DNA from 3 places in the Micromonospora sediminicola genome. Region 3 is predicted to be linked to each of the others. Evidence: riboswitches for the same ligand, from Rfam matches in the RefSeq annotation. Region 3 holds a riboswitch; each other region holds the start of a gene.
The links. Region 3 has a riboswitch for cyclic di-AMP ahead of GA0070622_RS30585 (coiled-coil domain-containing protein). Riboswitches for the same ligand answer to the same signal wherever they lie in the genome.
Positions count from the first base shown of each region.

Region 1: it holds a riboswitch for cyclic di-AMP, as region 3 does, so the genes downstream of both, GA0070622_RS17355 (LysM peptidoglycan-binding domain-containing protein) here and GA0070622_RS30585 (coiled-coil domain-containing protein) in region 3, are expected to answer to the same signal.
Region 2: it holds a riboswitch for cyclic di-AMP, as region 3 does, so the genes downstream of both, GA0070622_RS23215 (C39 family peptidase) here and GA0070622_RS30585 (coiled-coil domain-containing protein) in region 3, are expected to answer to the same signal.

Region 1 is NZ_FLRH01000003.1:3,634,729-3,644,346, forward strand. It holds gene GA0070622_RS17315 (PKD domain-containing protein) at 1-381, shown strand, start outside; gene GA0070622_RS17320 (lysoplasmalogenase) at 431-1,072, opposite strand; gene GA0070622_RS17325 (sterol desaturase family protein) at 1,069-1,896, opposite strand; gene GA0070622_RS17330 (FadR/GntR family transcriptional regulator) at 1,893-2,621, opposite strand; gene htpG (molecular chaperone HtpG) at 2,769-4,661, shown strand; gene GA0070622_RS17340 (SDR family oxidoreductase) at 4,728-5,426, opposite strand; gene GA0070622_RS17345 (winged helix-turn-helix transcriptional regulator) at 5,459-5,935, opposite strand; gene GA0070622_RS17350 (LLM class flavin-dependent oxidoreductase) at 6,012-7,574, opposite strand; cyclic di-AMP (ydaO/yuaA leader) riboswitch at 7,829-7,955, shown strand; gene GA0070622_RS17355 (LysM peptidoglycan-binding domain-containing protein) at 7,960-8,583, shown strand; gene GA0070622_RS17360 (YbaB/EbfC family nucleoid-associated protein) at 8,755-9,204, shown strand; gene GA0070622_RS17365 (M4 family metallopeptidase) at 9,271-9,618, opposite strand, start outside.
Region 2 is NZ_FLRH01000004.1:391,968-401,585, reverse strand. It holds gene GA0070622_RS23235 (polysaccharide pyruvyl transferase family protein) at 1-1,299, opposite strand, end outside; gene GA0070622_RS23230 (acyltransferase family protein) at 1,447-2,631, shown strand; gene GA0070622_RS33505 (hypothetical protein) at 2,712-3,071, shown strand; gene GA0070622_RS23220 (hypothetical protein) at 3,221-3,985, shown strand; cyclic di-AMP (ydaO/yuaA leader) riboswitch at 4,292-4,431, shown strand; gene GA0070622_RS23215 (C39 family peptidase) at 4,628-5,479, shown strand; gene GA0070622_RS23210 (hypothetical protein) at 5,541-6,092, opposite strand; gene GA0070622_RS23205 (alpha/beta fold hydrolase) at 7,047-7,799, shown strand; gene GA0070622_RS23200 (dihydrofolate reductase family protein) at 7,945-8,499, shown strand; gene GA0070622_RS23195 (CDP-glycerol glycerophosphotransferase family protein) at 8,545-9,618, opposite strand, start outside.
Region 3 is NZ_FLRH01000004.1:1,906,073-1,915,690, forward strand. It holds gene GA0070622_RS30540 (RNA polymerase sigma factor) at 1-690, shown strand, start outside; gene GA0070622_RS30545 (dihydrofolate reductase family protein) at 720-1,355, shown strand; gene GA0070622_RS30550 (CsbD family protein) at 1,414-1,587, opposite strand; gene GA0070622_RS30555 (heavy metal translocating P-type ATPase) at 1,657-3,912, opposite strand; gene GA0070622_RS30560 (hypothetical protein) at 3,929-4,888, opposite strand; gene GA0070622_RS30565 (heavy-metal-associated domain-containing protein) at 4,923-5,129, opposite strand; gene GA0070622_RS30570 (metal-sensitive transcriptional regulator) at 5,211-5,510, shown strand; gene GA0070622_RS30575 (SHOCT domain-containing protein) at 5,667-5,846, shown strand; gene GA0070622_RS30580 (YibE/F family protein) at 5,990-7,279, shown strand; cyclic di-AMP (ydaO/yuaA leader) riboswitch at 7,434-7,564, shown strand; gene GA0070622_RS30585 (coiled-coil domain-containing protein) at 7,569-8,594, shown strand; gene GA0070622_RS30590 (carbonic anhydrase) at 8,653-9,306, opposite strand; gene GA0070622_RS30595 (helix-turn-helix transcriptional regulator) at 9,477-9,618, shown strand, end outside.

The DNA.
Region 1 (9,618 bases), on a different contig from region 3:
CGGACCGCCTCGGCCACCCACACGTCCGTGGTCCGCACCCACGACGTGGCGGTGGTCAAGGTGAACACCCCCTCGACCGCCCGTGCCGGACAGCGCGTCGGCATCACCGTCGAGGTGCGCAACAACCGCTACGACGAGCACGTGGAGGTCCGCCTCGAACGCAGCAACCCGTGGGGATTCGAGCAGGTGGACGCCGCCACCAAGCCGGTTCCGGCGACGGACGGAGGCGGACGGACCTCGTTCTCGTTCACGTACGCCGTGACGCCGGAGGACGCGGCGATGGGCAAGGTGACCTTCCGCGCGGTGGCCGCGGTGCGGGACCACCGCGACGCGCTCCCGGCGGACAACCAGCTGCTCTCGGCCCCGGTCCGGGTGCGCTGACGGCTCCCGTGGGCGGCGGCACGACCTCGCGCCGCCGCCCACGTCGGGGTCAGGCCGGGGCCGGCGCCGGGTCGCGGGCCGGGCCGGCGGCGGCGTGGTCGGCCGCCCAGCCGGTGGTGATCAGCAGCAGCGCGGCGCTGTAGGTGCCCATCACCAGCAGGCCGGCGCCGGGCAGGTCCCCGCCGGCCGCGCCGACGCCGATCAGCAGGTCGGAGACGAGGAACAACGCGCCGCCGGCAGCGGTCCGCGCGGACACGCCGGTCGCGGCGGCGGCCATCAGGCACAGGGCCAGGCTGTAGCCGAGCACGGGCACCCGCAGCGGCCCCAACGCGCTCCACAGCAGGGCGTTGCCGGTCGCCCAGGCGAGCAGGTAGCCCACCCACGCCAGGGTCGGCGGGCGTCCGCGCCGCAGGAACCCGGTGAGGAACGCCAGCTGCGCCACCAGGAAGAACCCCATGCCGAGCAGGAACGCGGCCCGGCCCGGCACGAGCAGGGCCACGTCCCCGGCGGTGGCGGCGACCAGACCGACCGTCACCGCGTCCACCCGCCGTCGCCGCTGCCACAGGTACGCCAGCAGCACCGGCGCCAGCAGTGGCTTGGCCAGCCACTGGAGCGCCGTCGAGTCGAGCGCGACGCCGACCAGCTCGACCGCGGCGACCAGCCCGAACAGGGTCAGCCAGGAGCGCCTCACCGGGCCGGCTGCCAGCCGGGTCGGCCGAACAGGTAACCGAGGCGGTGCCGCCAGCACGTGGCCCGGCGCACGTCGGACCAGATCGCGGCGAACTCGTGGGTGGCCACCCGCAGCGGGTTGTAGGTGCCGATGTTCTTCGTGAGCCCGTAGCGCGCGGTGGCCCGCTCCGGCTCGAAGGTGCCGAACAGCCGGTCCCAGATGATCAGAATGCCGCCGTAGTTGCGGTCCAGGTATTCGGTGTTCGAGCCGTGGTGCACCCGGTGGTGCGACGGCGTGTTGAAGATCCACTCGATCGGCCGGGGCAGTACGTTGATCCGCTCGGTGTGCAGGAAGAACTGGTACAGCAGACTGACCGACTGCTGGAGGAGGATCATCCACGGCGGGATGCCGAGCAGCGCCAGCGCCAGCCAGAACGGCAGCGAGGTCATCGGCGTCCAGCTCTGCCGCAGCGCGGTGGAGAGGTTGTAGTAGACGCTGGAGTGGTGCACGACGTGGCTCGCCCAGAGCACGCGCACCTCGTGGTGGGAGCGGTGGAACCAGTAGTAGGCCAGGTCGTCGGCGAAGAAGAGGATCACCCAGGTCCACCAGTCGCCGGGGGAGAGGTGGACCGGCGCGACCGTCCACAGGGCCGCGAAGACACCGACCGTGAGCAGCTTCCACGGAAAGCCGATGATCTGGCTGCCCAGCCCCATCGACAGGCTGGTGGTGGTGTCGCGCAGCTCGTAGCCGCGTTCCTCGTCGTCGGGCAGGAAGCGGTAGGAGACCGCCTCGATGATGATCAGGAGCAGGAACGCCGGTACGGCGTACAGCACGGCGGGGATCATGCGCGCGCTTCCCTTCCGGTGGTGGGGGTGGTGGGGGTGGTGACCGGGGCGGTCAGCAGCGCCCGGGCGTGCCGGGCGGCCGCCGCACCCTGACCGGACGCGATCGCGGCGGCGAGGCGGCGGTGGCCGGCGACGTCGAGCAGTTCGGCGGTACGGGTGTCCGGGGGGACGTCGCCGACCGCGAACGTGCCGGCGACCAGGCTGTTGAAGGCCAGCTGGTAGGCGGTGTTGCCGCTGCCGCGCACGACCAGGCGCCAGATCGCGATGTTCGCCTCGGCCATCCGGTCCAGGTCGGGGGCGAGTGAGCCGTACTCCTCGGCGGCCCGGACCAGGGCGGCGACGACCGCCGTGTCGCCGCGCTCGGCGCAGAGCCGGGCCGCGTCGATGCCGACGCAGGCCCGCATCTCCAGCATGTCGCGCACCAGCGTCGCGACCGGAAGCACGTCACCGGAGCGGGCCAGCGACAGCGCCAGGTCGAGCCCGGCGTGCACCCGCCAGTCCAGCACCCGGGTCGCGCCGCCCTGGCTGACCCGGACCAGGCCGAGCTGTTGCAGCCGGCGCAACGCCTCCCGGACCGCGTGCCGGTTCACCGCGAAGGCGGCGGCCAGCTCGCGCTCGCCCGGCAGGGTCTCGTCCGGGCGGTAGCGACCGGACACGATCGCGTCGCGGAGCTGGCCGAAGACGTGGTCGGAGACCGAGGCGCGGGGGGCGGGGGCGAAGGCCATGGCCAGCAGTGTGGCCCCGCACACATCAACCCGTCAACTGGTTGGACCAGTCAGGTTTCGTTCGGCACCGGTCCGGCCGGTGGGTGCCGTCCCGGTCACCCCTCGTATCCTTTCCGCCGTAGCCCCGCAACCGGGAAGGGAGTCGGTGTGAGCGACCGGGTCGAGACGCTGGAGTTCCAGGCCGAGGCGCGTCAGCTGCTGCAGCTGATGGTGCACTCGATCTACTCGAACAAGGACGTCTTCCTGCGCGAACTGATCTCGAACGCGTCCGACGCGCTGGACAAGCTGCGGCTGACGTCGCTGGTCGACAAGGACCTGTCGGTCGACGCGTCCGACCTGCACATCGAGATCGAGGTGGACAGGGACGCCCGCACGCTGACCGTGCGGGACAACGGCATCGGCATGTCCCGCGACGAGGTGGTCGGCCTGATCGGCACGATCGCCAAGTCCGGCACCGCCGAGCTGCTGCGTACGCTGCGCGAGTCCAAGGACGCCGCCGCCGACCAGGACCTGATCGGCCAGTTCGGGGTCGGCTTCTACGCCACCTTCATGGTCGCCGACCGGGTGACGCTGCTGACCCGGCGGGCCGGGGAGACCGGCGGCACCCGTTGGGAGTCCTCCGGCGAGGGCACCTACTCCGTGGAGGCGGTCGACGAGGCGCCGCAGGGCACCTCGGTCACCCTGCACCTCAAGCCGGTCGACGCCGACGACAACCTGCACGACTACACCGCCGAGCGGACCATCCGCGAGATCGTCAAGCGCTACTCCGACTTCATCGCCTGGCCGATCCGGATGAGCGTGGACGTCCCCGGCGAGGACGGCGCCGCCACCCGCGAGGTGCAGACGCTCAACTCGATGAAGGCGCTCTGGGCGCGCTCGCGCGACGAGGTGGACGAGGCCGAGTACAAGGAGTTCTACCGGCACGTCGCGCACGACTGGGCCGACCCCCTCGAGACCATCCACATGCGCGGCGAGGGCACGTTCGAGTACGAGGCGCTGCTCTTCCTGCCCTCGCACGCCCCGCTCGACCTGTTCGCCCCGCAGGGCCGTCGTGGCGTGCAGCTCTACGTCAAGCGCGTGTTCATCATGGACGACTGCGAGGCGCTGATCCCCAACTACCTGCGCTTCGTCAAGGGTGTGGTGGACGCGCACGACCTGTCGCTGAACATCTCCCGGGAGATCCTGCAGCAGGACCGGCAGATCCGCGCGGTGCGCCGGCGGCTGGTCAAGAAGGTGCTGGGCACGCTCAAGGACATGTCGGCCGAGTCGTACCGCACGTTCTGGACCGAGTTCGGGCCGGTGGTCAAGGAGGGTCTGCTGGAGGACCCGGACAACACCGAGGCGCTGCTGGACCTGGTCCGCGCGGCCAGCACCCACGACCCGGCCGAGCCGACCACGCTGCGCGCCTACGTGGAGCGGATGAAGGACGGCCAGACCGAGATCTACTACGCCACCGGCGAGAACCGGGCCACCATCGAGAACTCGCCGCACCTGGAGGCGTTCCGGGCCAAGGGTTACGAGGTGCTGATCCTCACCGACCCGGTGGACGAGGTGTGGGTCGAGCGGGTCGGCGCGTACGACGGGAGGACGCTGCGCTCGGTGGCCAAGGGCCAGGTCGACCTGGAGACCGAGGAGGAGAAGGAGAAGGCCGAGGCCGAGCGGCAGGAGTACGCCGACCTGCTCACCTTCCTCGGCGGCGCGCTCACCGACAGCGTCAAGGAGGTGCGGCTGTCCACCCGGCTGACCACCTCGCCGGCCTGCGTGGTGGGCGACGCGCACGACATGACGCCGACGCTGGAGAAGATGTACCGGGCGATGGGTCAGGAGGTGCCCCGGGTCAAGCGGATCCTGGAGCTGAACCCGACCCACCCGCTGGTCACCGGCCTGCGCAAGGCGCACGGCGAGGGTGGCGACACCGCCGCGCTGACCGAGACCGCCGAGCTGCTGTACGGCATGGCGCTGCTGGCCGAGGGTGGCGACCTCGCCGACCCGGCCCGCTTCACCCGGATCCTCGCCGACCGCCTCGCCCGCGGCCTGTAGGTGTAAGGAAGGGCCCCTTCTTATCGCCTGGGCGATAAGAAGGGGCCCTTCCTTACACGCGGACGCTCAGGGGAGGTCGGGGTAGAGGGCGGCCACGCCGCCGGACAGTCCGGCCTGGACCCGGCGGGCGACGTCGTCGGCCAGGATCTCGTAGCTGTCGGACTCGATGCCGTCGGCAGCCATCCGGGCGACCTCGGCCGGGTCGGCCTTGGGTCCGGTGACGGCGGCGGCCATGTCGGTGTCCATGTAGCCGACGTGCAGGCCGGCGACCCGGACGCCCCGGTCGGCGAGCTCGACGCGCAGCGCGTTGGTCATCGACCACTCGGCGGCCTTCGCCGCCCCGTACGCGCCGACGCCGGGGAACGTGAACCAGGACAGGGCCGACATGACGTTCAGGATCGTCCCGCCGCCGTTCGCCGCGATCCGGGGCGCGAACGCCCGCACCACCGACAGCGTGCCGAGGTAGTGCGTCTCCAGCTCCAGCCGGATCTGGTCGAGGTCGCCGTCGAGCAGGTCGGCGCCGGTGCTCACGCCGGCGTTGTTGACCAGCAGCGTCACGTCGCCGGCGCGCTGCGCGGCGGCGGCCACCGAGGCGGGGTCGGTGACGTCCAGGCGTAGCGGGGTGACGCCGGGCAGGTCGACGCTGTCCGGGTTGCGCGCGCCGGCCCAGACCGTGGCGCCCCGCGCCACGAGTTCCGCGGCCAGGTGCCGGCCGAAGCCGCGGTTCGCGCCGGTGACCAGGGCGGTGCTTCCAGCGATCTTCATGTCTCGCTCCGAGGGTGCTGAGGGTGGGTGGATCAGGAGGCCCGCAGGCCCGGACCGGGCAGCACGGCCAGCTCGTCGGCCGGCACGTCGTGCCCGGCGTCGCAGCGCAGCCGGGCGTGCACGTCCGCCCCGCAGTCGTGATGGGTGACCAGGACGGACGGGCCGACCTCGTCGGCGGCGTACGCGTCGCCCCACTGGCGGAGGGCGACGAGCACGGGCAGCAGGTCGCGGCCCTTGGCGGTGAGCACGTACTCGTCGCGGGTGCGCTGCCCGGGCTCCCGGTAGGGCCGCCGGTCGAGCAGGCCGTCGGCGACGAGCTGCTTGAGGCGGGTGGCGGCGACCGGTTCGCTCACGCCGACCCGGCGGGCGAAGTCGTCGAAGCGCCGGGTGCCGAACGACGCCTCGCGCAGCAGGAGCAGCGTGGTGCGGTTGCCGACCACCTCGAGCGCCCGGGCGATCGAGCAGTTGGCGGTGGACCAGGAGTCGCGCTGCGCGAGGAAGTCCGTCATGGGCCCGACGCTACCGCGCTGACTTAGGGAAACAAAAGCCAGCTATCTCACGTCGCGGCTCGGGAATATCCGTCGGTCACAGCTGACCGGGGTAGAAGCCGTGCCGGGCCAGCGGCTCGACGATCTGGTGCTCCTCGTACGACAGGTGTGACAGCAGCGTGTCGGTGAGCAGGTCCGCCGCCTCCTGGAGCCCGGTGAAGTCACCCGGTCGGCTGATCAGCTCCACCAGCGCCCGGTCGACACCCTCCACCACGCCGTGGATCACCACGTGCTCCTCCTCCAGCCGGTCCAGCACCGCCGCCAGCCCGGCGTCGGCGCGGCGCAGGTGCGGGAAGACCGAGGCGTCCTCCAGTCCGTGGTGCTGGGTCACCACGGTGCAGTACGCGGCGCAGTACGCGCCCAGCGTCCAGTTGTTCTGCCGCAGGGTCATCTCGTTCAGCGCGGCCCGCGCCCCGCCCGGCGAGACCGCGCCCCGCGTGACCTGTTCCAGCAGGTCCCGCACCTGGGCCAGCTCCCGGCGCAGGTGGTCGTGCACGTCCACCAGATGTTGCCCCGCGGCCTGCGCGTGGGCCGGGTAGACGTGCCCGGCCGGCGCCGGCGGGGCGGTCGGACGGGTCGACTCGTCCCAGAGGCGGCGCGCGCTCAGGCGTACCCCCGGGTCGGGCGTGGGGGTGACCGCGAGGGTGGTCGGAACGCCGCCGGCGGCCTGCTCCCGCGCGACGGCGCGGGCGCCGCTGCCCGACGTGGTGCGCTCGGCCGCGACCAGCTCCCGGACCGCCGGCGCCACCTCCTGGGCGAAGAGCTGGATGGCGCGCGGCTCGTCGCTGCCCAGGACGAAGGTGGTGATGCCGTGCTCCAGGGTGAGCCCGGCCAGGTCCTCCACCCACCGCTGCGGCGGCCCGGCCAGGAACCCCGTGGACGAGCGGGTGAAACTGCCGGTCACGTTGAGCATCCGGCGGATCTCGCCGGGGTCCCGCCCGGCGGCCCGCGCGCCCTCGTCGACCAGCGCGTTGAGTGCGGGCAGCTCGTCGGGCCCGTTCGGCAGGTAGGCCAACGACGGCAGCCAGCCGTCCGCGGCGCGACCGACCAGGCGCAGCATGCGTGGCTTGTACGCGCCCACCCAGATGCCCACCGGATGGGCCGGCGCCGGTCCGCGCTTCGCGCCGACCACCCGGTAGTGCTCCCCGGCGACGCGGATCATCCCGCGTCGGTCGGTGCCCCAGACCTCCCGGATGACCTGGATCGCCTCGTCGAGCGCGTCGACCGCCGCGCCGGGGGAGAGCCGCCGCCCGCCGGCCGCCTCGATCGCGTCCCAGAACGCGCCCGCGCCCAGCCCCAGCTCGACCCGGCCGCCGGTGAGCAGGTCCAGGCTGGCCACGCTGCGGGCGAGCACCACCGGCTGGCGCAGCGGCAGGTTGAGCACGTTGCCGGCCAGTCCGATCCGGTCGGTGGCGGCGGCCACGTACGACATCAGCGTCCACGTGTCCAGGAAACCCGGCTGGTAGGGGTGGTCCTGGAAGGTGACCAGGTCCAGCCCGACCTGCTCGCAGAGCGAGGCGAGGGCCACCACCTGGTCCGGCCGTCCGGCGGTGGGGGTGAGGAAGCCGCCGAAGGCCAGCTCGTGTCCGTGCTCGGTCATCCGTGCCGCTCCTCGTGCGATCTTGCCGGTCCCGCCCACGGTAGCCCGGGGCCGGGACGCCCGGGCGGGGCGTCCGGATCCGGCCCGGACGTCCCGCTACCACGTCGTCGTGTCCCGTGTGCGCGGTCGCCCACGTGGGTGACGAACATCCCAAGAAGTGGGCGATCGCCCGAAATCGTCCCTAGCGTCGGTGGCGTCCGCGGTCGCGGACACCACGGGCCGGTAACGCCTAATCCCGCCGCCGGCCCGGCGGTAACCGAACCTCGGCGGGAGCGGGGGACCCAACGTTCCTCGGTGCACGTCACCTCGGGGTGAAGCCGCCAGCGGCGGCCGGGCTCCTCGGCCCGAACCCGACAGCTCACCTCGTCGGCGTGGAGGAATCCCCATGGCAACTGCATACGCAGCCCGTCGTACCGCCGTCGGCGTGGTCCTGGCCGGCGCCGCGGTCCTGTTCGCTCCGGCCGTCCCGGCCAGCGCCTCCGGCGTCAACTGGGACGCCGTCGCGCGGTGCGAGTCCGGCGGCAACTGGCACATCAACACCGGCAACGGCTACTACGGCGGGCTCCAGTTCTCGCGCGGCACCTGGAACGGCCACGGCGGGAAGAAGTACGCCGCCCGGGCGGACCTGGCCAGCCGGTCGGAGCAGATCGCCGTCGCCGAGCGGGTCCTGGACGGGCAGGGCATCGGCGCCTGGCCGGTCTGCGGCCGCAAGGGCGGATCCGGCTCGTCCCCGAAGAAGGCGGCCGACCGTCCCACGCCGCGGAAGGCGGACCGCCCCGCGCCGAGGAAGGTCACCGACCGGCCCACCACGACGAGGTCCACGGTGGACCGACCGGCCGGGCGGGGCGGCGCCGGCACCTACCGGGTGCGCTCCGGCGACACACTCTCCGGCATCGCCGTCGCGGCGCACGTCGCCGGGGGGTGGCGGGCGCTGCACGAGCGCAACCGCGCCGTCGTCGGCGACGATCCGGGCCTGATCTTCCCGGGTCAGCGACTGCGCCTGCGCTGAGCCGACGAACGCCCGGCCGGGGCTCCGGCCGGGCGTTCGCGGTCGCGCGACACGCCGGGCGCGCGGCGCCCGACCTGCTCGCTTGCGGGCGGGGCCGGCCGGTGACCGCGCTCGGTCGGTGCCGGTTGCTATGGTCACGATGCTCGGCTAAGACGTGAAGAAAGCGCGGATATGACCATCGACCCGTTCTCGGCCGCCGCGAGCCTCGACGAGCTCCTGAGCCGGACGCAGCAGGCGCTCGCGGCGATGCGGTCCCGGGCCGGCGTGCACCCCGACGGCGAGCCGGGCGAGTTGCTCCGGGCCGAGGGCGCCGCGGCCGACGGCCGCGTCCGGGCGGTCGCCGTCCAGGGTGGCCGACTGGACTCGGTCGCCGTCGACCCGGACCTGGCCGGCGAGCCGCTGGAGGTCCTCTGCGGACACGTCGTCGCCGCCGTCAACGCCGCGCTGGCCGAGCTGGACGCCCGGGTCAGCGACTCGGCCCGGGCCGACGCCGACGCCCTGGCGGCCCGCCTCGGCGGCCTGCCCGACCAGGCGGAGCTGTTCAGCCGGGCGATGCACGAGGTGGCCGCGCGGATCCCGCGCGACCGGGGCGCCGCGTCCCGGGCCGGCCGCCCGGCCTGACCGACCTGCCGACGCGACGAAGCGGCCGGCCGCCCGGAGGACGACGACCGGCCGCTCGCCCTACGGTCAGCTCAGGGTGACCGCGGTGTCGTCGACGACGAAGGACGTCTGCAGGGAGCTGTCCTCCACGCCGCTGAACGAGATGGTCGCCGTGGTGCCGGCCAGCGACGAGACGTCGAAGGACCGCTGCACGTAGCCGGTGGCCTTGTTCAGGTTCGAGTAGGTCGCCAGCGTGGTGCTGCCGGCCTTGACGGTGAGCTTGTCGTACGCGGTGGTCGTGGTCGACTCCGCGCTGTCGATGTGCAGCCAGAAGCTCAGCGTCGCGCGGCAGCCGGCCGGAACGGTCACCGACTGGCTCAGGGTGTCGGTGTGCGACGAGCCGTAGCCGTCGAGCCAGGCCTTGTACGAGCCGCC
Region 2 (9,618 bases), 1.5 Mb from region 3:
GCCCGGTACGGCCTGCTTGATCCGCTCGCGCAGCCCCTGGGCGCGCAGCGCGTCGACGGTGTCGGCGAGCGCGCGGTTGTCGTCGCGCAGCCGCTCGATGCGGCTCAGCAGCTCCTCGCGCGGGGCGGCGCCGACCGGGCGGACCGCCGGCGGGAACACCGTCTCGCGGACCCGCTGGTCGAACCGGGCGGCGCTGTCGCCGTCGGCGAACGACGTGCCGAGGTCGTGCTTGGCCAGGAACGCGGTGATCGTCGCGAAGCGGGCCTTGTGGCCGGAGTTGAGCGCGGTGTAGTCGGCCTCCGCGTAGAGGTCGGCGGCGTCGACGTCGGCGGGCACGTCCCGCATGATCCGGTGCGGGATGTCGAAGTAGCGGGCCAGTTCCAGCGTGCGCGAGTCGTGCGCGAAGAGGTAGCCGGGGGTGCCGGAGATCAGCGCGGTGATGGTGCCGTGGATCCGGGTGCCGAAGGCGAAGTCGTAGTCGGCCAGGTGCGCCATCCAGGTCCACGGGTCGACGAACATCCGCACCTTGTCCTCGACGAAGAGGGGGTGCGAGGTGTGCAGCGGCATCTCGCCGCTCTTGCCCCGGTGTTCGGGCGCGTCGCCGTAGAGCAGGGTGCCCAGGGTGCGCAGGTCCTGCGGCACGTAGCAGAGGTTCGGGTAGCGCTCCCGGTGGTGGCGGACGACGGCGGCCATCGAGGCGACGTACGGGGAGATGGTCAGCGCGACCCGGTCGTCGGTGCTCAGCTCGGCCCGGGGCTTGTCCAGCCGGAACGCGTCGCCGTGCAGGAACATCGACGGGCAGCCGATCTGCTCCACCGCGGAGAAGCCGAGCGTCCGCAGGTAGCTCTCGGTCACCTCGCCGCGTACGCCGATGCTGTGCGACCGGTCGAGCACGGCCCGGCAGAACGCGCTGACCGGCTCGTCGATCTGCCGCAGGTACTCCCGGTCGCCGTCGACGTTCGTCTGCACGCCGACCCCGAGGACCACCACCGGGATCTTCAGGCGCTCGATCAGCCGGGTCATCGGGGTGAGGCGGTGCACGAAGCTGCGGCGGAAGGCGTTGGCCAGCGGGACCACGAACACGTCGTACCGTTCGTTGATCTCGTCGGCGAGGCGCGGGTCGGCCGGGCTGCGGGTCGCGGTGATCTCCGCCGTGGAGGTGGCCAGCAGCTTGTGCGCGGCGTGGCTGAAGACCAGGTTGCCCGTGTTGTCGCCGATCCAGTTGCCGGCGAACGTCTCCTCCGGCGTGAGGACGTCGAACGGGCCCTTGCGGGCGCGGAGCAGGATCCGCTGGTGCATCCGGTTGGTCACCTTCCGTACTGGCACGGCGTGTCCGGCGGGCCGGGTGGGCGTCCGCTCGGGCAGGAACGGAAATCCTATCCGCCGCCCGCCGGGGCCCGGCCGGGCCTCGGCACCCCGCTCCTCCCGGCGGGTAGGGTGCCCGGAATGACCAGTGCGCCGACCACCACCCGCGCTCCGCGCCTGCCGTCGCTGACCGGGTTGCGCTGGGTCGCCGCTCTGCTGGTCTTCGGCTTCCACGCGGGCACCATGCGGATCGTCGCCGAGCCGGATCTCAAGGCGGTGGTCGACAAGGCGTTCAGCCTGGGCCTGTCCGGGGTCGAGTTCTTCTTCATCCTCAGTGGATTCGTGCTGGTCTGGTCGTACCGCGACGGCGAGCCGGGGCGGACGTTCCTGTGGCGCCGGGTCGCCAAGATCTACCCGAACCACGTGGTCACCTTCCTGGCGGCGCTGGCCGTGGCGGCCTGGTTCGCCGACCCGGTGCCGCGGCTGGCCGCCCTCGGCAACCTCCTCCTGGTCCAGGCGTGGATCCCGTTCGGCGGCTACTTCTACAGCGTCAACAACGTGAGCTGGTCGCTCTCCTGCGAGCTGGCCTTCTACCTGTGCCTGCCGCTCGCGGTGCCGTGGCTGCGTCGGGCCCGTACCCGGGCGCTGCGGGTCGTGCTGGTCGCCGCGCCGCTGCTCATCCTCGCCCTGTGGCCCGGGCAGCAGTTGGTGCCCGAGGAGCAGCGGTGGTGGTTCACCCAGATCTTCCCGGTCACCCGGTCCTTCGAGTTCTGGATGGGCGCGGCCGCCGCCGAGCTGATGCGCCGCAACCGCTGGCGCGGCCCCGACCTGACCGTGGCCAGCCTGCTCTTCGTCGGCACCTGGGTGGTCGCCGCGTTCTGGGTCCGGGCCGAGTTCTGGGCGGCGCTGCTCGCGGTGGCGTACCTGCTGGTGATCACCGCGGCGGCGCAGGCCGACGTGCGGGGCCGGTGGACCCCCTGGCGGTCCCGCACGATGGTCTGGCTGGGCGAGGTCTCCTTCGCCTTCTACCTGGTCCACGTGCTGGTCATGGTGACCGTGCTGCGGCTCACCGGCGACTGGGGCACCGGGCTGCCCGGGTGGCGGGGCCCGCTCGCGGTGCTCGGCTTCCTGCTGCTCAACCTGGCGCTCGCCGCCGCCCTGCACCGCTGGGTGGAGGTGCCGATGATGCGGCGTCTCGGCCCGCGCCGGCCCCGCCCCACGCCGGCCGCCGCCGCGCCGGCGCGGTCCGTGCCGGCGCCGAGGTCACCCGCCGACGCCGGCGCCCCCACCCCGATCGAGTACGCCGGGCGGCGTGGCCCCGACTGAGGCGCGTCCACCCTGGTCGGTGGTGTCACGACACGCCGACCGAGAGTGCGCGGCGGTGGGATCGGCGGTAATTTGTACCCGTGCTTCCGATCGCGCTCACCTGTCCCGTGTGGTGGGTGGCGCGCTGGGCGGCACGCATGTTGGCCAGCCTGGCCGTGGTCGTCGCCTGCTCGCTCGGCGCTACGACACTGCCCGCCGGGGTCGCCACGGCCGTCCCGACGCCGGCCGGCCCGGCCGTCGGCCTGACGTCGCGTACCCCGACTGACACGCCGGTCGCCGCGCGGCCGGGCCGTGTCGACGTCGCCGAGCGGCCGGCCCCCTCCACCGGCGTCCCGGAGCCCGCGCCCCGGGACGCGGTCGCGCGGCCCGGCCACCGGGAGCCGGTCCCGGCCGGTCGGCACCCGGCGCCGGTCGGCCCCCGGGCCCCGCCCGCCCGCTGACCGCACGGGCGGTCCCCGGCCCGTCCCCGCACCCACCGAACCTCACCCCGCACCCGCCTCGGCGGCCCGGCGGCGCCCGTTCCGCGGCCGCGCCCCGCCCCGACCGGCGTGCGACCTTCCCGCCACGTCTTCTCCGTGAGGTGCCGACCATGTCGCAGACCGTTCTCTACCACTTCCTCACCGCCGTCCCCGAGGCCGCCGCGATCTGGTCGGCCCTGCTCGTGTCCGCCTTCGGCCTGCTCGCCGTGCTCGTCGCCCGCCCCGACCGCGACGGCGCGGCGGACCTCGAACCCGATCCGGTCGACGCGGAGGCGCTGCACCGGGCGGACCTCGCCCGCTACGCCGACGAGGTGGCGGTGGCCGCCGCCGGAGCCGCCCAGACCGCCCGCCGGCGACGCGAGCGGTGGCTGGCCGTCCAGGACGAGGCGGAGCGGGCCTGGGTGGCCTTCGACGAGGCGGAGGCGGCCGCCCGCCGCCTGGCCGGCGCCGCCGCGCTGCCCGCGCCGCGCACGCCACACACCCCGTCCGAGTACGCGGCGCGGGAGCGCTGGCTGCACCACGCCGCCATGGCGGCGCACTGGCGGGGCGACCTGACCGCCCGGCAGCTCGCGGACGTGCTGGCCCACCGCAACGGGTGGGACCCGCGTCGCCATCCGGCTGAGCAGGAGATCGTGCTGGCCCGGACGATCCGTGACGGCCGACGGGCGGCCTGGGAGGCGGCCGCCGAGCGGGAGCGACAGGCCTGGCGGGACGCGGAGCTCGCCGCCGACGCGGCGCGGACGCTGGCCGCCGAGACCTACGCGGCGGCCGCCGCGGTGCGGCCGTCGCCCGCCCCCCGCGTCGCGTCGGCCAGCCGAGTCCCGGTGCCCACCGTCGTCCGCGGCGCCCGCTGGCGGCCGGCCCGGGTCGGCTGAGTGGCGTCTCCGCCGAATCGTTACCCGAATGCGGTGAGCCCGCTCACGTGCGGCCCGGAAACGGGCGCTCGGCGCACAACCGGTCAGCGGACCCGACAATTGCGGGGCGTCGGCCGGTCGAATGCCCGCTTTTCGCCTTCCGATGCCGGCTCGAACCCTTGCCCCCATTGAGTGAAGTCAGTAACCGGCTGTTCCGATATCCGTAGTCGCGGACGATGTTTACGCAGGTGGGAGCGCTTGGCTTGAGGCGTACCCACCGGTAGTGTCGGCGCGTCCGGTGCGGTTTTCGATCGCAGACGGCGACGCCGCACCGACCCGCCTAATCGTGCATACGAACCGGGGACCCACAGCAACACCGGGGTGAATCCGCGAGCCACGGCCCGCGGTAGGGCGTACTTCCCGCCCGAATCCGTCAGCTAACCCGGTCGGCGGCCACGGAAGGAGTTCCATTCCTCGTGCGAACCACCCCCCGATCGTCCCCCCACCTCCACGGCCCGGTGGTGCCGGCGCTCGCCTGACGGCGACGCCCACCCGACCCCCCGTGTGCGCCCGGCTGTCCGGGTGCCCCGTCCCGCGGCCGTCCCGCCCCGTCGAACGCGCGTGAAGTCCTCCGCGCGGGGGCCGGCGTGTGCCGCTCACGCCCTGGAGGAACCCGTGAAGCACCACCTGAAGCGTCAGCTGCGGCGTCTCGCCACCGAGCGCCCGTACCAGATCATCGCCGGTTCGGCCGCCGCCCTCGTGTTGGCCGGCGGCACCGGTGTCGCCCTCGCCGCCACCGACGACACCGCGTCCCGGTCGGAGAACACCGTCGCGGTCGCCGAACTCGGCTCCCGCCTCGGCGAGGCCGCCAGCCGCGGTGAGGCCCGCATCGCCGTCCCCTCGCCGAGCGCCTCACCCAGCGCCGCACCCACCGCCTCGCCCTCGGCGAAGCCGGCGGCCAAGGCCACCACCGACCCGGACACCAAGCCGAAGCCCAAGCCGAAGCCGCCGGCGAGCAAGGTGCTCGACTACGACTACCAGGCGCAGACCACCTACTACTACTGCGGCCCGGCCGCGGTGCGCAACGCGCTCAGCGCCAACGGCATCGAGCGGAGCCAGGACACGCTCGCCGTCGCCCTCGGCACCACCGAGATGGGCACCAACTCGGCCGAGGACACCACGCGCGTGCTCAACCAGCAGGTCAAGGGCAACCCGTACCGGACCCGCATGATCCCGGGCGCGGCCACCCCGGCCCAGATGGACCGGCTCCAGGCCGACGTGGTCACGGCGGTCAGCAACGGCCGCGCGGTCGTCGCCAACGTCGCCGGCGACGCCACCGACACCAACGGCGGCTGGCACTCGTTCCCGGGCGGTCACTACATCGCGGTGGTCGGCTACAAGAACGACGGCCGGACCGTCCGGATCGCCGACTCGGCTGACCCGTCGCTGCCCTCGTACTGGGTCACCACCATCGATCTGGCGAACTGGATGGCGACGCGCGGCTACTCCGCCTGACGCCTTTTACGACGCGCGAAAGGCCGGCACCCTGTTGGGGGTGCCGGCCTTCGCGTGGGTCTTACTTGGTCCAGTGCTGGTTCACGATGTCGGTGGCCTGCTTCTCCCACTGGGCGTAGGCGTCGGGGTAGGCGGAGACCTGGACGGTCTGGGCGGCGTCGGTCAGGGGCATCTTGTCCCAGCCGTCGACCTGCTTCAGGCCCTTGAGGAAGGCCAGGGTGGAGTACTCGGGGTCGGTGATCTGCTCCGGCGTGCCCCAACCGGAGGAGGGGCGCTGCTGGAACAGGCCCAGCGAGTCGTGGTCATTCTTGTCGCCGAGGTGCCCGAGGTTCTCCAGCTTCGACTCCTGCAGGGCGGTGGCGATCGAGATGACCGCGGCCCGCTCGGGCAGGCCGGCCTTCTTCGTGGCGGCGATGATCGCCTTGGCGTTGGCGGTCTGCTCGTCGTTCAGGGTGATGCGGGACTGCTCACCCTGCACGGACGCGACCGCGACGGGCTTGGCGGCGGCGTGGGCGGGGGTGTCGGCGTGGGCGGCGACCGGACCGGCGAACACGCCACCGGTGAAGGCCAGACCAGCGATACCCAGGATGCTCTTGCGCAGGATCGTGTTCATGAGAGGGCTCCATTCGGGGGTCAACACACCGGGGGGGTGTGGGCACCGTCAGGCGCTCGAAAAGTCTTGAAGGGATCCGGCACGCTCGTGGAGCCGGGGGGCCAGCTCACGGGGCCGGGGATGTCCGGCTGGCTCGCGGAGCGGGGGGCCTCGTCGCGGCGCCGGGATGATGTGTAACGACCGTCCGCCCACCGTCATTCCCGTGGGCGGGGCGGCGGCTCGGGGGCTCGCTGCCTGCTCGGTCGTTCACCCGTCTACAACGCCGCCGACCCGGCGCCGATTCCACGCCCGGGGTGCCGCCCACCACCACCGAACCGGACACCCACCCGCACCCCACGCGCCCGGGTGAAAGCCCACGGGTGCATCCGGACACCCGCAGACACCCGTGACGCTCCACCCAGCGCCCGCCAACCCGGCCGGTGGAACGTCATGGGTGTATCCCGGCCGCGGAGACACCCATGGCGTTCCACCCAGCGGCCGCCAGCCCCGTCGGTGGAACGTCATGGGTGTATCCCGGCCGCGGAGACACCCATGGCGTTCCACCCAGCGGCCGCCAGCCCCGTCGGTGGAACGTCATGGGTGCATCCCGGCCGCGGAGACACCCATGACGTTCCACCCAGCGCCCGCCAGCCCCGTCGGTGGAACGTCATGGGTGCATCCCGGTCCGGTAGACACGCACCCCGTTCCACCCACCGTGAGCCGACGCCGCGAGTGGAACGCCATCGGTATGTCACGCCGTACCAGACGTCCGTTCCGTCCGAGGCCGGGCAACGCCCACGAAGCACGGCCCGCGTCCGTGGCCGTCTCCCGGCGGCGGGCCCGAGGCGAGGGCGCGATCGTCGACGAATCTCCGGAAGGCGTCCCGTGGTGACGGACGCGCCGGCGGCGGGTGCCACGGTTGCGGGAGGCGTCGGCTCTCGCGCGTCGTGTCCGTCCGGTGGCAGACTGCGCCGTATGGGCGATACGACGGGGACCCGTCACCTGGTGCTCCTGCACGGCATGGGTGCCACCGGCGAGGTGTGGCTGCCCTGGGCGCCGCTGCTGGAGCGGCGCTGGCCCGGCCGATGGCTCGCCCCCGACCTGGCCGGCCACGGCTGGTCGCCACCGCTGTCCGGCTACTCCTTCGCGGGCCTGGCGCAGCGCCTGGTGGAGGGGCTGGGGCCGGTCACCGAGCGATTCGGTCCGCGGGACCGGCTGGTGCTGCTCGGGCACTCGCTCGGGGGCGTGGTGGCGCTGGCGCTGGCCGCCCGGCAGCGGGGCCTGCCCGTCGACGCGGTGGTCGGCCTCGGCATCAAGGTGGTCTGGTCGCCGGCGGAGCTGGCGAAGTCGGCCGAGTTGGCCGCGCGGCCGGTGACCTGGTTCGCCAGCCGGGACGAGGCGGCCCGCCGCTACCTGCGCGTCTCCGGGCTCGCCGGACTGTTCGCCCCCGACCATCCGGTGGTCGACGCGGGGCTGCGCCGGGAGGACGGCCGCTGGCGGCTGGCGATGGACCCGGCCGCGTTCGCGGTGGGGGAGCCGCGGCTGCCCGCGTTGCTGGCCGCCACCGACGTACCGGTGCTGCTGGCCCGCGGCGAGCTGGACCCGATGGTGAGCGACGCGCAGCTCAAGGAGCTGGGTGTGCCGGTGGCGACACTGCCCGGGCTGGGCCACAATGCGCACGTGGAGGACCCGGCGGCGGTGCTCGCCCTGCTGGACGCCTACCTGTGAACCAGGGCGTCGCCGTCATCGACGACCGGCGGTACGCCTGGTTGGCGGCGCGCGACGGGCGTGGATGTGTGAACCGTCCGGGTCGTGGGTGTCGAGCCGGCGACGTCCGCCCGGGCCGACGCCGTCCTGGCTAGACTCGCCGGCCATGGGAGCGCTCATCTTCAGCCTCAACCTCACCCTGGACGGTTGCGTCGACCACCGGGAGGGGATCGCCGACGACGAGACGCACGCCTTCTTCACCCGTCTCATGGACGAGGCCGGGGCAATGCTGTGGGGGCGCGTCACCTACGAGATGATGGAGAGCTACTGGCCGGCCGTGGCCCGCGACGAGCAGGCGCCGCCCGCCGAGCGCGAGTGGGCGGTCAGGCTGGAGGCCAAACCCAAGTACGTGGTGTCGTCGACGCGCCGGGACTTCCCGTGGACCAACAGCCACCACATCGCCGGTGATCTGCGCGACGGGGTGCAGAGGCTCAAGGACCAGACCCCGGCCGGGGTCCTCCTCGGAAGCGGCAGGCTCGCGACCGAGCTCGACCGGCTGGACCTGATCGACGAGTATCAGATGCTCGTCCATCCCAGGATCGCCGGCCACGGCCCGACGCTGCACCAGGGCGGGCTGCCCGGCACGCGCCGGCTCGAGCTGCTCTCGGCGGAGCCGCTCCGTAACGGCGTGGTCGCCCTGCGCTACCGCCGCGCGCGCTGAATCACGGGCGGCCGTCGCCGGCGATCACCTGAGCGGGAACACCCCTCAGACGGCGGCGCGGGGGACCGGCACGGCCCAGTCGGGCTCCAGCTCGCGGCGGGCGGCGGCGAGGAACGTCTCGGCGTACCGGTCGGCCGGGAAGTCGCCGAGGTAGCGGGTGCGGGCCGCCCACCGCTCCGCGGCCTTCGGGTCGGTGTCGAGCAGCGCGCCCAGCACCTCGTCCACGTTGGACATGTCGCGACGCAGCACGTAGCCGGAGGCGGCCAGCGGGAACCGCTCGACGAAGTGCTCCCCGTCGGCGCCGGTGTCGGTGACCGCGTACGGCTTGCCGGAGTAGAGCCAGTCGGAGATGACCCCGGAGACGTCCGAGACCAGCGCGTCGGCGCGGTTGACGCACTCGGTCAGCGTCAGCTCCCGGGCCGCCGCCGCGCCCCACAGGTGGGACCGGCCGGTCCGCGCCCGGTCGGCGGCGAGCAGTTCGGTGAGCCGGGCGAGCTGCCGCGCCGAGGCGGGGTTCTTGTCGGTGTACGGGTGGGCGCGCAGGATCACCGTCGCCCCCCGGTCGAGCAGCCGGCGGATCAGCGTCTCGGCCACCGGCAGCGAGCAGTAGTTCGCGTCGGCGTGGTGTCCGGTCCAGGTGGGGGTGTAGAGGACGGTCGGGTGCGCGGAGGCGAGGACCGGCTCCCGGCGTACCTCGATGGCCTCGACCTGGGGGCGGCCGACCACGACGAACTTGTCGGCGGGGATGTCCACCCCGGCCCGGGCGTACCGGTCGATCGCCGCCTGCCCGGCCACGAAGATCTTGTCGAAGATCGCCGACACCGGGTTGGCGCTGGGGGCCTTGTCGCTGTCGCCGTGGTGCAGCTGCACATGGGTGAGCTGGTTGAACCGGATCACGTGGGCGTTCTTCGCGCCGTGGTTGACGTAGAACGCCACCCGCAGGCTGGGCACCAGCGCCTCGTCCAGCGCCTCCAGCGTGGGGCAGAGGACCACCGGGGCGCGGGTCGCGGCGGCCACCGTGGGCAGGAGCTCCGGTTCGCGCAGCACCACCAGGAACGGGCGGCCGATCCGTTCCAGGTACGGCAGCCACATGGTGACCTGGTACTCCGAGCCGGGCGG
Region 3 (9,618 bases):
CTGCGCGTGCTCTACCTGATCTTCAACGAGGGCTACACCGCGTCCAGCGGCGACGCGCTGCACCGGGTCGAGCTGACCGGGGAGGCGATCCGGCTGGCCCGGGAGCTGCACCGGCTGCTCCCGACCGACGGCGAGGTGGCCGGGCTGCTGGCCCTGATGTTGCTCACCGACGCGCACCGGGCGGCGCGCACCGCCCCGGACGGGGAGCTGGTACCGCTGTCCGAGCAGGATCGCACCCGGTGGGACCGGGCCGGGATCGACGAGGGCATCGCGCTGGTGACCGAGGCGTTGACCTGGTCGGCGCCGGGCCCGTACCAGGTGCAGGCGGCCATCGCGGCGGTGCACGCGGAGGCGCCCACCGCCGCCACCACGGACTGGCCGCAGATCGTGGCGCTCTACCGGGTGCTGGCCCGGATCGCCCCGAACCCGATGGTCACGCTGAACCAGGCGGTCGCGGTGGCGATGGTGGACGGGCCCCGCGCCGGCCTCGCACTGCTCGCGCCGCTGGACGCCGACGACCGCACGGCCGGCCACCACCGGCTCGCCGCCGTCCGCGCGCACCTGTTCGAGCTGGCCGGCGACCGCGTCGCCGCCCGGGCCGCCTACCTGGCCGCCGCGCGGGCCACCACCAGCCTGCCCGAGCGCCGCTACCTGGAGGTACGCGCCGCCCGCCTGGCCGCCGACCGATGAGTTCCGGCGTCCCGGGAGGTCCACCCGTCATGGGAGAGGTCTTCAGTCAACTGTCGATGTCGTTGGACGGCTATGTGGCGGCCCCGGGGCAGAGCCTGCAGGACCCGCTCGGGCGTGGCGGCCTGCGGCTGCACGAGTGGCTCTTCGCCACCGAGAGCTGGCGCGCGGAGCACGGCCTGAACGGCGGCGAGCGCGACGTCGACGCCGAGTTGGTCGAGGAGATGATCGAGGGCGTCGGCGCGTACGTGATGGGCCGGCGCATGTTCGGCGGCGGCGAGGGCCGGTGGGACCTCGGGTGGACCGGATGGTGGGGGGACGACCCACCGTTCCGGGTCCCGGTCTTCGTGCTGACCCACCACCGGAGGGAACCGCTGCCGATGGCGGGCGGTACGGAGTTCCACTTCGTCACCGACGGGATCGAGGCGGCGCTGGAGCGGGCCCGGGCGGCGGCCGGTGACCGGTCCGTCTGCGTGGCGGGAGGCGGCGGCACGGTACGCGGCTACCTGGCGGCGGGCCTGCTCGACTCGCTCTGGCTGCACGTGGTGCCGATCGTGCTGGGCGGCGGCACGCCGTTGTTCGACGGGCCGCTGGACGTCGCCCTGGAGCAGGATCGGGTGGTCGCCGCACCCACCGTCACGCACATCCGCTACCGGGTGCGCCGCTGACCCGGACGCACGCCGGGCCGGCCCGAAGGCCGGCCCGGTGGGGTGTGCGAGTCGTACGTCAGCTCTTGAAGGCGTCCTTGATCTTCTCGCCGGCCTGCTTGAGCTTGGCGCCGGCCTGGTCGTTGCGGCCCTCGGCCTCGAGGCGCTCGTTGTCGGTCGCCCGGCCGACGCCCTCCTTGACCTTGCCCGCGGTGTCCTGGGACGCGTTGTCGATCTTGTCGTCGAGACCCATGGTGAACCTCCACTCAGCAGTTGCGTGACGACAACTGGTTACCCCGCCGGCCGCCGGCCCAATCACCTGTCACCCGATCGGGCGGAACCGCCGCAGACGCAGGCTGTTCGCCACCACGAACACCGACGAGAAGGCCATCGCCGCGCCGGCGAGCATCGGGTTGAGCAGCCCGGCTGCGGCCAGCGGCAGCGCCGCCACGTTGTAGGCGAACGCCCAGAACAGGTTGCCCTTGATGATCGCCAGGGTGCGGCGGGAGAGCCGGATGGCGTCCGCCGCGGCCCGCAGGTCGCCCCGGACCAGAGTCAGGTCGGCGGCCTCGATGGCCACGTCGGTGCCGGTGCCCATGGCCAGCCCGAGGTCGGCCCGGGCCAGCGCGGCGGCGTCGTTGACCCCGTCGCCGACCATGGCGACCACCCGGCCCTCGCCCTGGAGCCGCTCGACCACGGCCACCTTGTCGGCGGGCAGCACCTCCGCGATCACCTCGTCGATGCCCACCTCGGCGGCCACCGCGTTCGCCACGGTGGCGTTGTCGCCGGTGAGCAGCACCGGGGTGAGCCCCAGGTCGCGCAGCCGGTCGACCGCCGCCCGGCTGGTCGGCTTCACCGCGTCGGCCACCGCGAGCACCCCCCGGGCCCGGCCGTCCCAGCCGGCCAGGACCGCCGTGCGGCCGGCGGCCTCCGCGCCGGTCGCCGCCCGCGCGACCTCCTCGGGTACGTCGAGACCACGCTCCCCCAGCAGCCGTGCCCGACCGACCACCACGCCGCGGCCGTCGACCGTGCCGGTCACGCCGAGCCCTTCGGCGTTGGCGAAGTCGGTGACCGCCGGCAGCGGCCCGGCGTCGACCGCCGCCTCGGCCACCGCCCGGGCGATCGGATGCTCGGAGGCCGCCTCCAGCGCGCCGGCCAGCCGGAGCAGTTCCCCGGCGTCCTCGCCGTCGGCGGGCAGCACCTCGGCCAGCGCCATCCGCCCGGTGGTGACGGTGCCGGTCTTGTCCAGCACCACGGTGTCGACCTGTCGGGTGGACTCCAGCACCTCCGGCCCCTTGATCAGCACGCCGAGCTGCGCGCCGCGCCCGGTGCCGACCAGCAGCGCGGTCGGGGTGGCCAGGCCGAGCGCGCAGGGGCAGGCGATGATGAGCACGGCCACGGCGGCGGTGAACGCGGCGGTCGGACCGGCGCCGGTGCCGAGCCACCAGCCCAGCGTGCCGGCGGCCAGGGCGATCACGATCGGCACGAAGACCCCGGAGATCCGGTCGGCCAGCCGCTGCACGGCCGCCTTGCCGGTCTGTGCCTGCTCCACCAGCCGGGCCATCTGGGCGAGCTGGGTGTCCCCGCCGATCCGGGTGGCGCGGACCACCAGCCGACCACCGGCGTTGACGGTCGCGCCCACCACGGCGTCGCCCGGCCCGACCTCGACCGGCACGGATTCGCCGGTGAGCATGCTGGCGTCGACCGCGGAGGTGCCCTCCTCGACCACCCCGTCGGTGGCGATCTTCTCCCCGGGCCGGACCACGAACCGGTCGGAGACCGCGAGCTGGTCGACCGGGACCCGGGTCTCCTGCCCGCCGCGCAGCACCGCCACGTCCTTCGCGCCCAGTTCGAGCAGGGCACGCAGGGCGGAGCCGGCGGTGCGCTTGGCACGGGCCTCGAAGTAACGCCCGGCCAGGATGAAGACGGTCACCCCGGCGGCGGCCTCCAGGTAGATGTTGCCGGCGCCGTCGCCCCGGGTGATGTCGAACCGGAACGGGTGCGTCATCCCGGGCATGCCGGCGTCGCCGAGGAAGAGCGCCCAGAGCGACCAGCCGAACGCGGCCAGCGTGCCGAGCGAGACCAGGGTGTCCATGGTCGCCGCGCCGTGGCGCAGGTTGACCAGCGCGGCCCGGTGGAACGGCAGCCCGCCCCACACCACCACCGGAGCGGCCAGCGTGAGCGAGGCCCACTGCCAGTGGTCGAACTGCCAGGCCGGCACCATGGCCAGCACGATCACCGGCAGGGTCAGCACCGCCGAGACCCACAACCGGGTACGCGCCCCGCGCAGCTCGTCCACCGGCTCGGCGCTCATGGTCGCGTCGGCCCGGGCGGGCGGCGGTGGCACCGCGGCCGTGTAGCCGGTCTTCTCCACGGTGGCGATCAGGTCGTCCGGCGTGACCTCGTCGGCGTACCGGACGGTGGCCTTCTCGGTGGCGTAGTTCACCGTGGCCTCGACGCCGTCCATCCGGTTGAGCTTCTTCTCGATCCGGGCGGCGCACGACGCGCAGGTCATGCCGCCGATCGCGAGTTCGATCAGGTTCGGCGCGGTCGGGAGCGTCTTTCCCGTGGTGGTCATCGCGGCACCTCCCCGGTCAACTGTGCCCGTGCCCCGGGGTGCCGTGTCCGGCGTCCGGGGTCGGTGCGGTGGTGGTCGCCGGCCCGGTGGGCGCCGGCGGGGCCTGGTCGCCGGCCACGACGGTGAACTCGGCGGTGTGCACCGCGTCGCCGTGCCGGAAGTCCAGGTAGAGACGGTACGCGCCGGCCGACGGCACCTCCGCCGCGAACGTGACCGCCGGCCCGGCCGGCGTGCGCCCGTCGCCGGGCGTGCCCTCCGGGTGCACGTGCAGGTAGGCCAGGTCACCCTGGCGCAGCGCCACCAGGTGGCCGTACGCCCCGAGGTAGGGCTGGAGGTCGGTGACCGGCCGGCCGTCCCGGCTGACCGAGAGCGTGAGCCGGCTGGTGCGGCCGGGCTCCGGCGCGCCGGTGAGCGTGACGGTGTAGCCGTCGACCGTGGTGCTGGTGGCCGGTGGCGGCAACGGTCGCGCGGCCAGCGTGCCGGGGACGGTGACGTCGACGCCGAGCGTCAACGGCTCGCCGCCGGTCGGGGTGAAGTCGGCGAACGCCCGCCACACGCCCGGCCCGGCGAGCGGTGAGGCGACCCGCCAGGTGCCGTCGTCGGCCAGCTCCGGGTGCACGTGCCGGAAGCCGGAGAGGTCGCGGCGGGCGACGATCAGGTGCATGCGCTTGTCGTGGGCCACGTCGTAGCGGGTGACCGGCCGGCCGTCCGGCCCGGTGATCCGGAACGCGAACTGCCCCTCGGGCGCGGCCGTCGGCTGGAACGTGTAGCCGCGCTCGGAGACGAGCAGCCCGCCGGGCAGGCGGGCGGCCGCCTCCCCGGCGTGACCCTGGTCGCCGTGGCCGGCGTCGGTGTCGTCGTGGCGGGTGTCGGCGGCCGGGGCGTCGGGACCGGCCACGTGACCGATCCCGTACGCCGCGCCGAACACCGCCACGAGGCCGAGGGCGAAGCCGCTCAGCTTCGTCGCCGTGTTCATGGTGTCTCCTCGTGTCGTCGGGTCCGTGAACCCGTCACGCCCCGACGAGGTCGTAACCGGCCTCGTCCACGGCGGCGCGTACGGCGTCCGCGTCCAGCGGGCTCCGGCTGGTGACGGTGACCCGGCCGGTGGCCAGGTCGATCTGGACGTCGGTGACGTCCGGCAGCGCGCTCAGCTCGGTGCTCACCGCGGTGACGCAGTGCCCGCAGGTCATGCCCCGCACCTGGTAGGTGGTCTCCATCGCGTCCCTCCGATCTCATACCCCCCTGGGGTACTCATCGCACGTTAGCATACCCCCGAGGGGTACGCTATCCTCGATCTCATGACCACGCCGCCCACCCCGACCCGGGGCTACACCGCCAGCAAGGACCAGCTCCTCGCCCGGCTCCGCCGCATCGAGGGTCAGGTCCGGGGGATCGAGAAGATGGTCGAGGACGACCGCTACTGCATCGACGTGCTGACCCAGATCTCGGCCATCCAGGCCGCGCTGGACAAGGTCGGCCTGGGCCTGCTGGACGGGCACGCCCGGCACTGCATGCACGAGGGGGCCGCCGAGGGCCGGGCCGACGAGATGGCGTCCGAGATGATGGCCGCCGTCGGCCGCCTGATGAAGCGCGGCTGACCGGGACCTCCGTCCCCCGGGACGGGCCGCCCGACCCGGTCCGGCGACCGGCCGGGAGACGTACCGTCGAGGTGGCCGGGCCCGGCGACCGCGCCGACCCGGAGCCGACGGACGGAGGGCGGCCGGATGATGTGGTCGGGCCCGATGATGGGCTGGATGTGGATCTGGTCTTTGCTGGTGCTGGCGGTGCTGGCGGGGCTCGTCTGGTTCGTGGTGCGGATGCCCGGTCCGGACCGCGCGCCGCCCGGCACGGCCCGGCGCATTCTCGACGAGCGGTACGCCCGCGGCGAGATCGACGAGGACGACTACCGACGGCGACGCGCCGGCCTGGCCTGACCCGGCGTCCACCGGCGGCGCGGGCCGGCCTGGCTACCATGGCCGGGCGACGACCCGGGCGTGATCCCCACGCGTCCGCGCCGGCCCCGGTGACCCGACCGGTCCGGTGACCCGGTTCCGCCGCGACCGTTGGGAGAGACGCCGTGGGCGCCGATCACACCCGTCCCGCAGCCGCCGCGCCGCCGGGCGTACGCCGGCTCCTGATCGCCACCGTGGTGCCGCTCTTCGTGCTCACCGTGATCGCGGCGCTGGTGCTCTGGCCCCAGGCGGACCGCGACCCGGTGGACGGCGGCGCGGACGTGCCGCGCTACCACGGCACGGTGACCCGGGTGGTGACCGAGCCCTGCCCGCCGACGCCCGAGTCGCCCGAGGGCGACACCGGCGGCCCCTGCGGCACCGTGACCGTCGCCGCCGAGCAGGGGCCGGACGCGGGCCGGCAGGTCGAGACGCCGGTCCCCACCGGACCCGGCGCGCCCCGGGTCGCGGTCGGCGACGAGGTGGTCCTGGTCGAGCTGGTCGACCCGGGCGACCCGTCGGTGAAGACCTACAACATCGCCGAGCACCAGCGCGGTACGCCGCTGATCTGGCTGGTGGCCCTCTTCGCTGCCGCGATCGTGGCGTTCGGCCGCTGGCGCGGGCTGGCCGCGCTCGGCGGACTGGTGGCCAGCTTCGCCATCCTGCTCGGCTTCGTGCTCCCCGGCATCGGCGCCGGGCAGTCGCCGCTGCTGGTGGCGATCGTCGGCGCCGCACTGATCATGTTCGTGGTGCTCTACCTGACCCACGGGATCACCGCGCAGACGTCGGTGGCGGTGCTGGGCACGCTCGGCAGCCTGGTGATCACCGGAGTGCTGGGCACGCTGGCCACCGCCGCCACCCACCTGACCGGCTTCGGCAGCGAGGACGCCACCACGCTGTCGATGTTCCAGGGTGACGTGGACCTGCACGGACTGTTGCTGGCCGGCATCATCATCGGTTCGCTCGGCGTGCTGGACGACGTCACCGTCACCCAGGCGGCCACCGTCACCGAGCTGGCGCACGCCAACCCGGGGCTGTCCCGACGGCAGCTCTACCGGGCGGCCACCCGGGTGGGTCGGGCGCACATCGCGTCCACCGTCAACACCATCGTGCTGGCCTACGCGGGCGCCTCGCTGCCGCTGCTGCTCCTGCTGGTCGCCGACTCCCGCCCGGTGGGTCAGCTGCTCACCAGCGAGTTCCTCGCCCAGGAGATCGTCCGTAGCGCGGTGGCCACGCTCGGCCTGATCGCCGCCGTACCGCTGACCACCGCGCTGGCCGCGGTCGTGACCACCGCCGGTCGCGCCGGGCGGGCCGCCGGACCCGCGACGCCCCGGCCGCCGTCGCCCCGGGAGGACGCGTGGGAGGCGCTCGGCGAGGGCCGGTCCGGCGGGGGCAGGAGCACGGAGGCCGCATGGTGACACTCCGCAGCGTAACGGCCGATTCCAAACGCGATGCTGGTCACGCTGGGCGGTGGCGAATTCTCGCGATTGGTCGGCTTCCGGACGTAGATCCCCGGGAGTGGTCTCGGGTAACCTCGCTGCCGGTCACCGCCGAAGGCGCGCACCGGCGCCTGCGGTGCCGCCGCCCAATCGCCTCCGGGCGAGCCGGGGAACCAGGTACATGGGGTGAATCCGCGCCAGCGGAAGGGGCCGCTTCCGTCCCGAACCCGTCAGCTAACCCGGTCGGCGGTCGACGGAAGGGAACACTGTGACGGCACCCCTGCGCCGCTGGCTGACACCCGTGGTGGCCGTGCTCGCCGCTCTCGCCGTGCTGGCCGGGCCGACGCCGGCCTCGGCGGCCCCCGGCACCGCCGCCCCGAACCCCTCGGGCCACTCGGAGGACGACGACCCACCGCTGATCAGCGAGGCCGTCACCGCCGCCAACCGCGCCTACCTCCAGGCCAAGTCGAAGTTGGACACGTCGCGCAAGCGGCAGCTCCAGCTCGCGCTGGAGGTGAAGGCGGCGCAGAGCCAGCTCGACGCGCTCAGCCCGCAGGTGAGCGAGATCGCGGCACAGTCCTACCGGACCGGTCGCGTCGGCGCCATGGCGATGCTGCTGGAGAGCGACTCCCCCGACTCGTTCGTCCAGCGGGCCAGCGCGCTCGACGAGCTGAACCTGTTCAACGCGCAGCGCCTCGCCGCCATCAACGAGGTGAAGGGCCGCGCCGAGCGGGCCAAGATCGCGCTCGACGCCGAGGTGCGGGAGCAGGAGAAGCAGGCGAACGCGATGGCCCGCGAGAAGGTCGAGGCGCAGAAGGCGCTGAAGCTGGTCGGCGGGCTGGACTTCACCGGTGGCCTGGTCTCGGCCACCTCGCCGGTTGCCAAGATCGGCCCCGGCCGCACCGCCGACGGCGGGTGGAAGTCCGAGTCGTGCAGCGAGAACGACCCGACCACCTCGGGCTGCGTCACGCCGCGCACGCTGCACGCGTACAAGGAGGTCAAGCGCGCCGGCTTCAACCGCTTCGTGGGCTGCTACCGCCCCGGCGGGCCGTGGGAGCACCCCAAGGGCAAGGCGTGCGACTGGTCGTTGCAGAACAGCGGCTTCGCACCGTGGCACAACAACGACACCCGCCGGTACGGCAACGAGGTGGCCGCCTTCCTCATCCGCAACGCCGACCGGCTGGGCATCTACTACGTGATCTGGAACCGGCAGATCTGGTTCCCGGCGACCGGCTGGAGTTCCTACAGCGGGCCCTCCAACCACACCGACCACGTGCACATGTCGCTGCTCTGACGCGCGCGTACGACAAGGGGCCGCCCGTGGGCGGCCCCTTTCGCGTATCGGTTCCCGGTCAGCCGGCGAGCGCCGCGTCCGCCGACGCGGCCGGTGCCGGCAGCGGGGCCGGGGACTGCGCCACCGTCCGGACCTCGCCGCCACTGAGCCGGTACGACATGCCGACCACCGCGCAGGCCCCGCCGGCCACCTTCGCGGCGAGCACCGAGGAGCGGGCCAGCAGTGCCTCCACCGTCTGGGCGATGTGCACGTCGATGATGCCGTCGAGGTCCTCGACGCCCTGGCGGCCGGCCCGGAGCAGGCTGGGTGAGACGGCGTCCACCACCGCGCCCAGGTGTCCGGCCGGGGCGGAGCCGGTGCGGACCGCCTCGCGGGCCGCCTGGACCGCGCCGCACGAGTCGTGGCCGAGCACCACCACGAGCGGCGTGCCGAGCACGGTGACCGCGTACTCCACGCTGCCCAGCACCTCCGGGCCGGCGGTGTGGCCGGCGGTGCGCACCACGAAGAGGTCACCGAGGCCGCGGTCGAAGATGATCTCGGCGGCGAGTCGCGAGTCGGAGCACCCGACGATCACCGCGAACGGGTGCTGACCGTCGGCGACCGCCGCCCGGTGCCCGGCGTCCTGGTTCGGGTGCTGCGGCACACCGGTGACGAACCGGTGGTTACCGGCACGCAGTTCGGCGAGTGCCTCGTCGGGGGTGGTCGGGATCATGCTGCTCACCTCGTCCTCGCGCGGAGCCGTCAGGCCGGCCGGCGGCGGTGTCGGCCCCGCGACCCACCGTCACACGCGACCCATGGCACGTCAAGATTTCGTGATACGCATTTCATACGTCACCGTCGCGGACCGCGCCGGGTCGGGGCGCCGACGGAAGGAGTCCTACGATGACCACCATGGCGACCACACCGGCCGAGGACGGGAGCCGCAAGAACTGGACCTTCCTCACCAATCACGGGCACGTCCTGCTGGCCATCGCGCGCAACCCCACAGCGCGCCTGCGGGACGTGGCCGACGAGGTGGGTGTCA